One region of the Pseudomonas sp. LS.1a genome, then DNA from elsewhere that is predicted to be linked to it. Evidence: predicted binding sites of a transcription regulator. Region 1 holds the regulator's gene; the other holds the start of a gene.

The links. The regulator FliA, encoded in region 1, starts transcription of late flagellar genes. The targets are predictions, from matches to a motif close to CTAAAGTTTNNNNNNNNNNNGCCGNTAA.
Region 2: MKK04_RS19630 (methyl-accepting chemotaxis protein) is a predicted target of FliA. The motif match lies at 2,618-2,645, and genes of this name have one in related genera.

Annotation. Positions count from the first base shown of each region.
Region 1 covers NZ_CP092827.1:4,103,275-4,108,784, forward strand. The annotation lists gene MKK04_RS19015 (chemotaxis protein CheA) at 1-1,321, opposite strand, end outside; gene MKK04_RS19020 (protein phosphatase CheZ) at 1,334-2,122, opposite strand; gene MKK04_RS19025 (chemotaxis response regulator CheY) at 2,143-2,517, opposite strand; gene fliA (RNA polymerase sigma factor FliA) at 2,636-3,376, opposite strand; gene fleN (flagellar synthesis regulator FleN) at 3,373-4,206, opposite strand; gene flhF (flagellar biosynthesis protein FlhF) at 4,300-5,510, opposite strand, start outside.
Region 2 covers NZ_CP092827.1:4,226,274-4,231,783, reverse strand. The annotation lists gene MKK04_RS19645 (sodium:solute symporter) at 1-381, opposite strand, end outside; gene speB (agmatinase) at 515-1,465, opposite strand; gene MKK04_RS19635 (LysR family transcriptional regulator) at 1,690-2,583, shown strand; gene MKK04_RS19630 (methyl-accepting chemotaxis protein) at 2,725-4,290, shown strand; gene MKK04_RS19625 (tRNA-uridine aminocarboxypropyltransferase) at 4,473-5,072, shown strand; gene MKK04_RS19620 (TolC family outer membrane protein) at 5,170-5,510, opposite strand, start outside.

The DNA.
Region 1 (5,510 bases):
TCAGCTGGCGAGCCAGGTCGCGAACCAGACGCGGGAAGCGGCCGAAGACTTTCTTGATCGGCTGCATGCGGGTTTTCATGACCGCGGTCTGCAGGTCGGCGGTGACCACGTCGAGGTTGGACACGGCCTTGGACATGGCCTCGTCGCCGCTGTTCAGGCCCAGGCGCACCAGGCGGTTACGCACCAGCACCAGTTCGCCGACCATGTTCATGATCTCGTCCAGACGCGCGGTATCGACCCGCACGGTGGTTTCTGCTTCGCTGACGCCATGCTTGTCGGCGGCCGGAGCCGGGGCGCGCGGCGCCGAGGCAGGCTTGCTGGCTGCCGCCGGTGCCGGTGCCGGTGCCGCAGCTGGCTTGGCTACCAGCTGGCTGTCGGCCTTGGCCGCAGCCTGCGCTTGCACCTTGCCCGCAGCCGGGGCATCGACGGCGGCAACATCGCCGCCAAACTTGCCCTTGCCGTGCAACTGGTCCAGCAGCGCCTCGAACTCGTGTTCGCTGATTTCGTCGCCGGCTGCACTGGTGTCAGCTGCGGCAGGCGCCGGTGCCTTGGCGGCGGGCAAGGCATCGGCCTGGAAGGTGCCCTTGCCATGCAGCTGGTCCAGCAGCGATTCGAATTCAGCGTCGGTAATTTCGTCGCTGGCCGCTTCCGGCGCGCTGGCAACCGGCTGTGCGGCAACCTCGGCGCTGAACTGGCCTTTGCCGTGCAACTGGTCAAGCAGCGACTCGAACTCGGCGTCGGTAATTTCGTCACCTTCGCCACTGACGGTTTCGCCCTGCATCTGCTCCTCGGCCGCAGCTTGTGCCTTGACCGCATCGAGCGAATCGAGCAACTGCTCGAACTCGCTGTCAGTGATGTCCTGCTCCTCGGCCGGCGCCTCGACAACCGGCTCCGGCGCCGCAGCGGCAGGCGCTTCAACGGCTTCGGCGCCCCCCGGCTCGGCAAGGCGCGACAGCGCCGCCAGCAGCTCGGGGGTGGCTGCGGTCACTTCGGCACGCTCGCGCACCTGGCCAAACATGCTGTTGACCGTGTCCAGTGCCTCGAGCACCACATCCATCAGTTCCGCGTCGACCCGGCGCTCACCTTTGCGCAGGACGTCGAACACGTTCTCGGCGATATGGCAGCACTCCACCAGCTCGTTCAGCTGAAGGAAGCCGGCGCCCCCTTTTACAGTGTGGAAACCGCGAAAGATCGCATTGAGCAGGTCGGCATCGTCGGGCCGGCTTTCCAGCTCGACCAGTTGCTCGGACAGTTGCTCAAGAATTTCGCCGGCTTCTACCAGGAAATCCTGGAGGATTTCTTCATCGGCGCCGAAGCTCATCAAAGGTGCTCCTTAAAAACCCAGGCTGGACAGCAGATCATCGACATCGTCCTGACCGGACACGACGTCTTCACGCTTATCGGCATGAATCTGCGGACCTTCACCCCGAGTCGGATGTTTTTCTAGATCTTTTTCTGCGCGCAGTTGATCGTGGTCATGCTGGATACCGGCAAAACGGTCGACCTGGCTGGCCATCAGCACCAGTTTGAGCAGGTTGCTTTCCACCTCGGTGACCAGGTTGGTGACGCGCTTGATCACCTGACCGGTCAGGTCCTGATAGTCCTGGGCCAGCAGAATGTCGTTGAGGTGGCCGGCGACCTTGCGATTACCTTCGGCGCTGTGCGTCAGGAAACTGTCGACGCGCTTGACCAGCTCCCGGAACTCCGGCGCGGCCACTTCACGGCGCATGAAGCGCTGCCAGTCGGTGCTCAGGGCCTTGGCCTCGCTGGCCAGGTCGTTGAGCACCGGGGTGCTTTCCTCGACCAGGTCCATGGTGCGGTTGGCCGCGCCCTCGGTGAGCCTGACCACGTACGACAGGCGCTCGGTGGCGTCGGTTATCTGCGACACCTCCTCGGCCTGCGGCATGGTCGGGTCGATCTGGAAACTGACGATGGCACTGTGCAGCTCGCGGGTCAGCTTGCCGACTTCCTGGTACAGGCCGCGGTCGCGGGTCTGGTTCAGCTCGTGAATCAGCTGCACCGCCTCGCCGAAACGGCCCCGCTCCAGGCTTTCGACCAGCTCCTGGGCATGTTTCTTCAGGGTCGATTCGAACTCGCCCAAAGACGTTTGTGATGAATCCATGGCGCGCCCCCTGACGTGACTCAGCCGTTGACGCGTTCGAAGATCTTCTCGATCTTTTCTTTGAGCACCTGGGCGGTGAACGGCTTGACCACATAGCCGTTGACGCCGGCCTGGGCCGCTTCGATGATCTGGTCGCGCTTGGCCTCGGCTGTCACCATCAGTACCGGCATGCCTTTCAGCTTGTCGCTGGCACGCACCTTGCGCAGCAGGTCGATACCGGACATGCCGGGCATGTTCCAGTCGGTCACCAGGAAGTCGTAATGGCCGTTTTCCAGCATCGGCAGCGCCGTGGTGCCGTCATCGGCTTCTTCGGTGTTGGTGAAGCCCAGGTCACGCAACAGGTTCTTGATGATCCGCCGCATCGTCGAAAAGTCGTCAACGATGAGGATTTTCATGTCTTTGTTCAAGTAGACCTCCAAGCAGTCTCAAACGCGCTCGGCTGCGAGCGCGCATTCAATCAAATCGGTGCAACATGGAAAACGCACGTGGAAAACGACTGCAACGACTCCGGGCTCAACGCGCCCGCCATTCCCCCAGGCGGCTGCGCAGGCGCGCGGCACACTGGCTGTGCAACTGGCTGACCCGCGACTCGCTGACCCCAAGCACCTCTCCGATTTCCTTGAGGTTCAGCTCTTCGTCGTAGTACAGCGCCAGTACCAGGCGTTCACGCTCCGGCAGGTTGGCGATGGCCTCGGCCAGGGCAACCTGGAAGCGCTCGTCCTCCAGGCCACGCGCAGGCTCGACGTGGCCACTGGCGCCATCCTCATGCAGCCCTTCGTGCTCGCCGTCCTGCAACAGGTCGTCGAAGCTGAACAGGCGGCTGCCCAGGGTATCGTTCAGGATCCCGTAGTAATCATCGAGACTCAATTGGAGTTCGGCAGCAACTTCATGATCTTTAGCGTCGCGGCCGGTTCTTGCTTCCACTGCACGCATCGCGTCACTGACCATGCGCGTGTTGCGGTGCACCGAACGCGGTGCCCAGTCACCCTTGCGCACTTCGTCCAGCATGGCTCCGCGGATGCGGATGCCGGCGTAGGTTTCAAAGCTGGCGCCCTTGCTGGCGTCGTACTTGTTGGCCACTTCCAGCAGGCCGATCATGCCGGCCTGGATCAGGTCCTCGACCTGCACGTTGGCCGGCAACCGCGCCAGCAGGTGGTAGGCGATGCGCTTGACCAGCGGGGCATAGCGTTCGATCAGCTCGTACTGGGCGTCTTTCGACGCCCGGCTGTACATCTTGAAGCCGCTGGCATTCATAGCACAGGTCCCGCGCTGGTGGGCCGCACCAGGCGCTCGACAAAGAACTCCAGATGGCCGCGCGGGTTGGCCGGCAGCGGCCAGCTGTCGACCTTCTGGGCAATCGCCTTGAAGGCCAGTGCGCACTTGGAGCGCGGGAAGGCTTCGTAGACCGCACGCTGCTTCTGCACCGCCTTGCGCACGCACTCGTCATACGGCACGGCACCCACGTACTGCAGGGCAACGTCAAGGAAGCGGTCGGTGACCTTGGTCAGCTTGGCGAACAGGTTGCGCCCTTCCTGCGGGCTCTGCGCCATGTTGGCCAGCACACGGAAACGGTTCATGCCGTAGTCGCGGTTGAGCAGCTTGATCAGGGCGTAGGCATCGGTGATCGAGGTCGGTTCGTCGCATACCACCAGCAGCACTTCCTGGGCGGCGCGAACGAAGCTGACCACCGAGTCGCCGATACCGGCTGCGGTGTCGATCACCAGCACGTCAAGGTTGTCGCCAACTTCGCTGAACGCCTGGATCAACCCGGCATGCTGGGCCGGGGCCAGGTGCACCATGCTCTGCGTGCCCGAGGCCGCCGGCACGATGCGCACACCACCCGGGCCCTGCAGCATCACGTCGCGCAGCTCGCAGCGCCCTTCGATGACATCGGCCAGGGTCCGCTTGGGTGTAAGGCCCAGCAGCACGTCGACATTGGCCAGGCCCAGGTCGGCGTCGAGCAGCATGACCCTGCGGCCAAGCTCGGCCAGCGCCAGGGACAGGTTCACTGAAACGTTAGTCTTGCCGACGCCACCTTTGCCACCGGTCACGGCGATCACCTGTACGGGATGCATGCTACCCATGTCTGTTCTTTACCTTGTCTCGCTGGGACTCAGGCCACACGTAGGGCAATTCTGCGTACCCTTTGGCATAGCTACCTTGCACACGCTTCATCATCAACCCGCTCGCCGTGGGTTGTGATAGAGATCAGCGAACATGTCGGCCATGGCCTCTTCGCTGGGCTCGTCCTGCTGCTGCACATTGACCGCACGGGTAACCAACTGGTGCCCCCGAGGCAGGTGCAGGTCGTCAGGAATGCGCGGCCCATCGGTCAGGTAGGCCACTGGCAGTTCATGACTGATGGCAAGACTCAGCACGTCGCCAAGGCTCGCCGTTTCATCGAGTTTGGTCAGGATGCAGCCGGCCAGGCCGCAGCGCTTGTAGCTGTGGTAGGCGGCGGTCAGCACCTGCTTCTGGCTGGTGGTGGCCAGTACCAGGTAGTTCTTCGCGGCAATGCCACGCCCAGCCAGGGTTTCCAGCTGCATGCGCAGGGCCGGGTCGCTGGCCTGCAGGCCGGCGGTATCGATCAGCACCACGCGCTTGCGCAGCAGCGGCTCCAGCGCCGCGGCCAGCGACTGGCCCGGGTCGACATAGGTCACCGGCACGTTGAGGATACGACCCAGGGTCTTGAGCTGCTCCTGGGCACCAATGCGGAAGCTGTCCATGCTCACCAGCGCCAGGTTCTGCGCGCCGTACTTGAGCACGTAGCGGGCGGCCAGCTTGGCCAGGGTGGTGGTCTTGCCCATGCCGGCCGGGCCGACCATGGCGATCACCCCGCCCTCTTCGATCGGCTCGATCTCGGGGATTTCGATCATCCGCGCCAGGTGCGCCAGCAGCATGCGCCAGGCGTGGCGTGGCTCATCGATCTCGGCGGTCAGGTCCAGCAGCTCGCGGGCGATCGGCCCGGACAGGCCGATGCGCTGCAGCCGGCGCCAGACGGTGGCCTGTTGCGGCTTGCTGCCCTGCAGCTGATTCCAGGCCAGCGAACCGAGCTGCACTTCCAGCAGCTCGCGCAGGCCCGACAGCTCGGAGCGCATGGCATCGAACAGGCGCGGGTCGACCGGTGCCGACGCAGGGGCTGCAGCAGCGGCCTCGGGAGCATCGACATGGGGTTCGATCAACGGCTCGGCGGCGGTCAGCGACTGCCCGGCGAACAATTGGCGGTTGTTGTCGCTGGTGTCCGGGCGGTGGTCCAGCTCGGCCTGGGCAGTGGCGATGCGCGTATGGGTCTTGCGCAGCTCTTCTTCCAGCTCGGCGTTGGGCACACGCGGGGCCAGGGCGGACAGCTTGTAGTCCAGCGCAGCAGTCAGTTCGACACCGCCGGCGA
Region 2 (5,510 bases), 120 kb from region 1:
CAGTGCGTAGGCCAGCATGATCACGGCGCTGGCCTGGCGTGCGGTCGGGTTGTAGCGCTGCTCCAGTACCTGGGTCACGGTGAAGATGCGCAGCCGCAGCAAGGGTTTGGCCAGGAACAGGTTGAGGGCGATGATGCCCAGGCCCAGGGCTGCGCACAGCCAGAAGCCGGAGATGCCGTGGACGTAGCCCAGGCGTACGGTGCCGACGGTAGACGCACCACCGAGCACGGTAGTGGCCATGGTGCCCATGTACAGGACCGGGCCGAGGTTGCGCCCGGCCACCAGGTAGTCCTCATGGGTTTTCGCGCGCCGCATGCCATACCAGCCAAGCCCGAGCATGCCGACGGTATAGATCATTACAACAATGATGTCCAAGGCCATTGGGGGTCTCCCGATTATCTTTATTATGGCGAGATCGACCACGCGGGCGGGTTCACGGCGCCCGGCGGTCTTGTCGTGTTGTTGGCGGGCCTCTGTGGCCCTCCCTCATGGCTCCTGCCGGGGTGTAGCGGTATTAACGACGCACTACGCCTGGTAGCACGCAGAGCATTTCGAACAGCAGGTTGGCACCGAGCAGCGAGGTGTTGCCGGTGGTGTCGTAAGGCGGGGAGACTTCGACAAGGTCACAGCCGATCAGGTCCAGGCCGTGGCAGCCGCGAATGATCTCCATCGCCTGGATGGTGGTCAAGCCGCCGATTTCCGGGGTGCCGGTGCCTGGTGCCCAGGCCGGGTCGATGCCGTCGATATCGAACGACAGGTACACCGGGCCACCGCCGACCTTTTCCCGCACTTCGGCCATCAGTGGCGCCAGCGACTTGTGCCAGCACTCTTCGGCCTGGACCACGCGGAAGCCCTGGCGGCGGCTCCAGTTGAAGTCATCGGCGGTGTAACCCTGGGCGCGCAGGCCGATCTGCACCACGCGCTCGCAATCGAGCAGGCCTTCTTCCACGGCGCGGCGGAAGGTGGTGCCGTGGGCGATCTTCTCGCCGAACATGTGGTCGTTGACGTCGGCATGGGCATCGATGTGCACCAGGCCGATCTTGCCGTGCTTCTTGTGCAGCGCGCGCAGGATCGGCAGGGTGATGGTGTGGTCGCCACCCAGGGTCAGCGGGATGACGTTGTGCTCGAGGATCTCGTCATACGCTTCTTCGATGATGCGTACGGCATCCAGCAGGTTGAAAGTGTTGATTGCCACGTCACCGATGTCGGCCACCGACAACGAGTCGAACGGTGCAGCCCCGGTGGCCATGTTGTACGGGCGGATCATCACCGATTCGGCGCGGATCTGCCGCGGGCCGAAGCGGGTGCCGGAGCGCAGCGAGGTGCCGATGTCCAGTGGCACGCCGATGAACGCGGCGTCCAGGCCTTGGGCACTTTGCAGGTGGGGGAGGCGGAGCATGGTGGCGATGCCGCCGAAACGCGGCATTTCGTTGCCGCCCAGTGGTTGGTGGAGGATCTTGTCCACGGTGGGCCTCATCAGTCGGTCGATTGTTCTGGTTGTTCGAACCTGTGCCGCCGCGCGCCTTCCAGGTGTGGTCTTGCTGGCGGGCAGGGACATTTCGGCCAAGTCTGCTGAAGGTAGTGCCGGGGAAAAATCGCTACCGGCAAATACTTAGTTCAGGAATTTCTGAACTAAAGGCCGGCAGAGCGGTTAGACTGCGCGCAAATACCCTTGCGGAACGTTGCACCATGGCCTCGACCCTGCCCGACCTGAAACTGCTGCGCATCTTCGTCAGCGTGGTGCGCCACCAGGGTTTCGCCAACGCCCAGCGCGAGCTGAACCTGTCGACCTCGGCCATCAGCACCTACATGAGCCAGCTGGAAGGCGCCCTGGGGATCGTGCTGTGCCACCGCGGCCGTGGCGGTTTCAGCCTGACCAGCAAGGGCGAGCTGTTCCATCAGGAGACCCTGCGCCTGCTGGCCGAGCTGGACGGTTTCGAGCAGTATGCCGCCGCCCTGAAGGGCGAGTTGCGCGGCACCCTCAACCTGGGGGTGATCGACTCCACCGTCGGTGACCGGGCCTTGCCGCTGGCCGAAGCCATCGGCGCCTACAGCCAGGAACACCCGGCGGTGCACCTGCACCTGTCGGTGTCCAGCCCTTACGAGCTGCAGCTGGGCGTGCAGGACAACCGCCTGGACCTTGCCATCGGGGCGTTTTCCTCGCGCATGAGCGGGCTGCTTTACCAGCCGCTGTACCGTGAGCAGCACTGGCTGTACTGCAGCAGCCGCCACCCGTTGTATGCCGAACGGCGCATTCCCGAGCCGGTGGTGACCCAGCAGCGCATGGTCGGACGGGGCTACTGGAGCCAGGCCGAGCTGGCCCGGCATGGCTTCAAGCACAGCGCAGCGACGGTGGAGAGCATGGAGGCGCAGTTGATCCTGATTCTCTCCGGGGCCTACATCGGCTACCTGCCCGAGCACTATGCCCAGGCCTGGGTCGACAAGGGCGACTTGCGCGTGCTGTCGCCGTCTACTTTCGGTTACCAGGCACCGTTCTCGCTGATCATTCGCCGCGGGCGCAGTCGCGAGCCGTTGATCCAGACTTTCCGCGACCTGCTCAAAAGCCAGCTCAACGTCGGCTGAGGGGCGGCGCCTGTCTGTAGTTTGTCGGCGTGCGCTAAATTCTTGGCGCCGCTGACCGACAACATAATGGCGTCCTGCTATACATCACATGTGCGTGTGTTGCTGACCCTCCCCCTTTACTCCTTGCAAGGATTGCCCAAGATGCGCATGAATTTGCCCGTCACTGAGCACGAAAGAACCTTTCCCAACGATCAGCGCCTGATTTCCACCACAGACCTCAACAGCCGCATCACCTACTGCAACGACGCTTTCGTGGCGATCAGCGGGTTCACCTACGACGAGCTGGTCGGCCAACCCCACAACCTGGTGCGCCACCCGGACATGCCGCCGGCGGTGTTCGGCCACATGTGGGAAACCATCAAACAGGGCAAACCCTGGATGGGCGTGGTCAAGAACCGTGCGAAGAACGGCGATTACTACTGGGTCAGCGCCTATGTCACGGCCATCTACGAACAGGGCCGCATCAGTGGCTACGAGTCGGTGCGCTCGGTGCCCACCCGCGAGCAGATCCGCCGCGCCGAGGCGTTGTACGCTCGCTTGCGGGCCGGCCGCGCGCCGGTGCCGTGGGCGGCCCGGCTTGGGCATGGCCTGGGCCACGGGTGGCCCTTGATCGGTGCGGGCCTGCTGTCGGCGGCGGGCTACCTGTGGCTGCCGACTTATGCGGCGCTCGGGGTGCTGATGGCCAGCCTGCTGCTGGCCTGGTATCTGGTCGAGCACCGGCAGAACCAGGCCATCCGCCACACGCTGGCCGAGCATCCCAAGGCCTTCACCAGCCCGCTGGTGGCGCTGACCTACAGCGATAACCCGGGCCTGCAGGGCCAGCTCGACCTGGCCATCATCAGTGAGGAGGCACGCCTGCAAACGGCCTTGACCCGCCTGGTGGATGCCGGGGTCGGGGTGAAGTCGCGGGCGGCGCAGTCGTCCGACTTGTCCGATGCCCAGGCCCAGATGCTCGACCGCCAGCGCAACGAGACCGACCAGTCCGCCACTGCCATTGCGCAGATGGCGGCGACCATCCAGGAGGTTACCCACAACGTGCAGAGCACGGCGCACGCAGCGGGTGATGCCGACCAGCTGGCGCAGCAGGGCAGCGAGCTGGCCCTGCAGAGCCTGAAAGCCATGGGCAGCATGAGCGATGCCGTCAATGACATTGGCCAGGCGGTGAACGCCTTGGCCGAGCAGACCCAGTCGATCGGCAGCGTGGTCGATGTGATCACTTCGATTGCCGAGCAGACCAACCTGCTGGCGCTCAATGCCGCCATTGAAGCGGCACGCGCCGGCGAACAGGGGCGCGGGTTTGCCGTGGTGGCGGATGAGGTGCGTTCGTTGGCCCAGCGCACTCGTGCCTCGACCGAGGAAATCCATCACATCATCGCGTCGTTGCGCGCCGGGGCAGAGCGTGCGGTCAGTACGGCGAACCGTGGTGAGCAGATCTCGCGGGACAGCGTGCACAGTGTCGAGGCTGTGCAGGCGGCATTGAGCGGGATTGCCCAGGCGGTCAGCCGCATCACTGGCATGAGCCAGCAGATGGCGACGGCGTCGGAGCAGCAGAGCCATGTAGCCGAGGACATCAACCAGCAGATCGTGAGGATTGCCCAGCTGTGCGACCAGAGTGCCGGGCAGGCCAGGCAGGGCGCGGAAATCAGCCAGGACCTGGAGCGCATGGCAGAGTACCTGCATAGCTTGGCGGAGCGGTTCAACCGTTGAGATCGCAAGGGCTGCTTTGCAGCCCTTTCGCCCTGTAGGAGCGGGTTTACCCGCGATCACGGGCGAAGCCCGTGCCAGCCACCGCATTGCCTGCATCGCGGGCAAGCCCGCTCCTACAGGGCGAAAGGCCCGCAAAGCGGGCCCCGGTTCTGTGGCAAACTGTTCCCGCCAAGGAGAACCCCATGCCCAGACCCCGCTGCGAGCGCTGCCAGCGCCCGCTCGACCATTGCCTCTGCCCACTGATCCCCGCGCTCGACAGCCGCACCCGCGTCATCCTGCTGCAGCACCCCAGTGAAACCGCCCATGCCCTGAACACTGCCCGCCTGGCCGCCCTTGGCCTGAACAATGCCGAGTTGCGGGTAGGTGAGGTGTTCGATGACCTGAACGAACTGCTGGCTACCCCCGGTTACCGGCCGGCCCTGCTGTTCCCGGGTGACGACGCCCAGGTGCTGCAGGCCTATGGCGAGACGGAAGACAAACCCTTGCTGTTGATCGTGCCCGACGGTACCTGGCGCAAGGCGCGCAAGCTGCTGTACCTGAACCCGGTGCTGGTGGCGTTGCCGCGGGTGACGCTGGGGGCTGTCGCGCCTTCACGCTACCGGCTGCGCAAGGCGCCGGAGGCGGGGGCGCTGTCGACTATCGAGGCGGTGGTGGGGGCGCTCGATGCGCTGGAGCAACCGGCCTGCTTCGATGCGTTGCTGGCGCCGTTCGAGGCGTTGATCGAAGGGCAGATCAGGGCCATGGGCGAGGAGACGTTCCAGCGCAACCATGGCACCGAGTGAGCGCAAGGGGGCTGCTCTGCAGCCCTTTCGCGACACAAGGCCGCTCCCACAGTAGTTGATCCTCCTGTGGGAGTGGCCCCGGCGATCTCGAACCCGATCAACGCATCTCAGGCAAACGCGCCTCGGTGCGTACTTCGGTGGTAGCCAGCGCTTCCGGCGGCAGCGAAATACGCTGCTTGCTCAGCAGCTCACCCATGGTCGCCAGTACACGGTAGCGCGAGAACTCCTCGGTATAACGCACCTCGGTGTAGCGGCGGTCGGCGTTGTACAGCTCGTTTTCACTGTCGAGCAGGTCGAGCAGGGTGCGCTGGCCCAGGCCGAACTGGTCCTGGTAGGCGGCACGCACGCGCTTGGTGGTCTCGGCGTATTCACGCGCGGTTGGCAACTGCTTGCTGGCGTTGTTCATGGCGTTCCACGCCAGGCTCAGGTTCTCGGTCA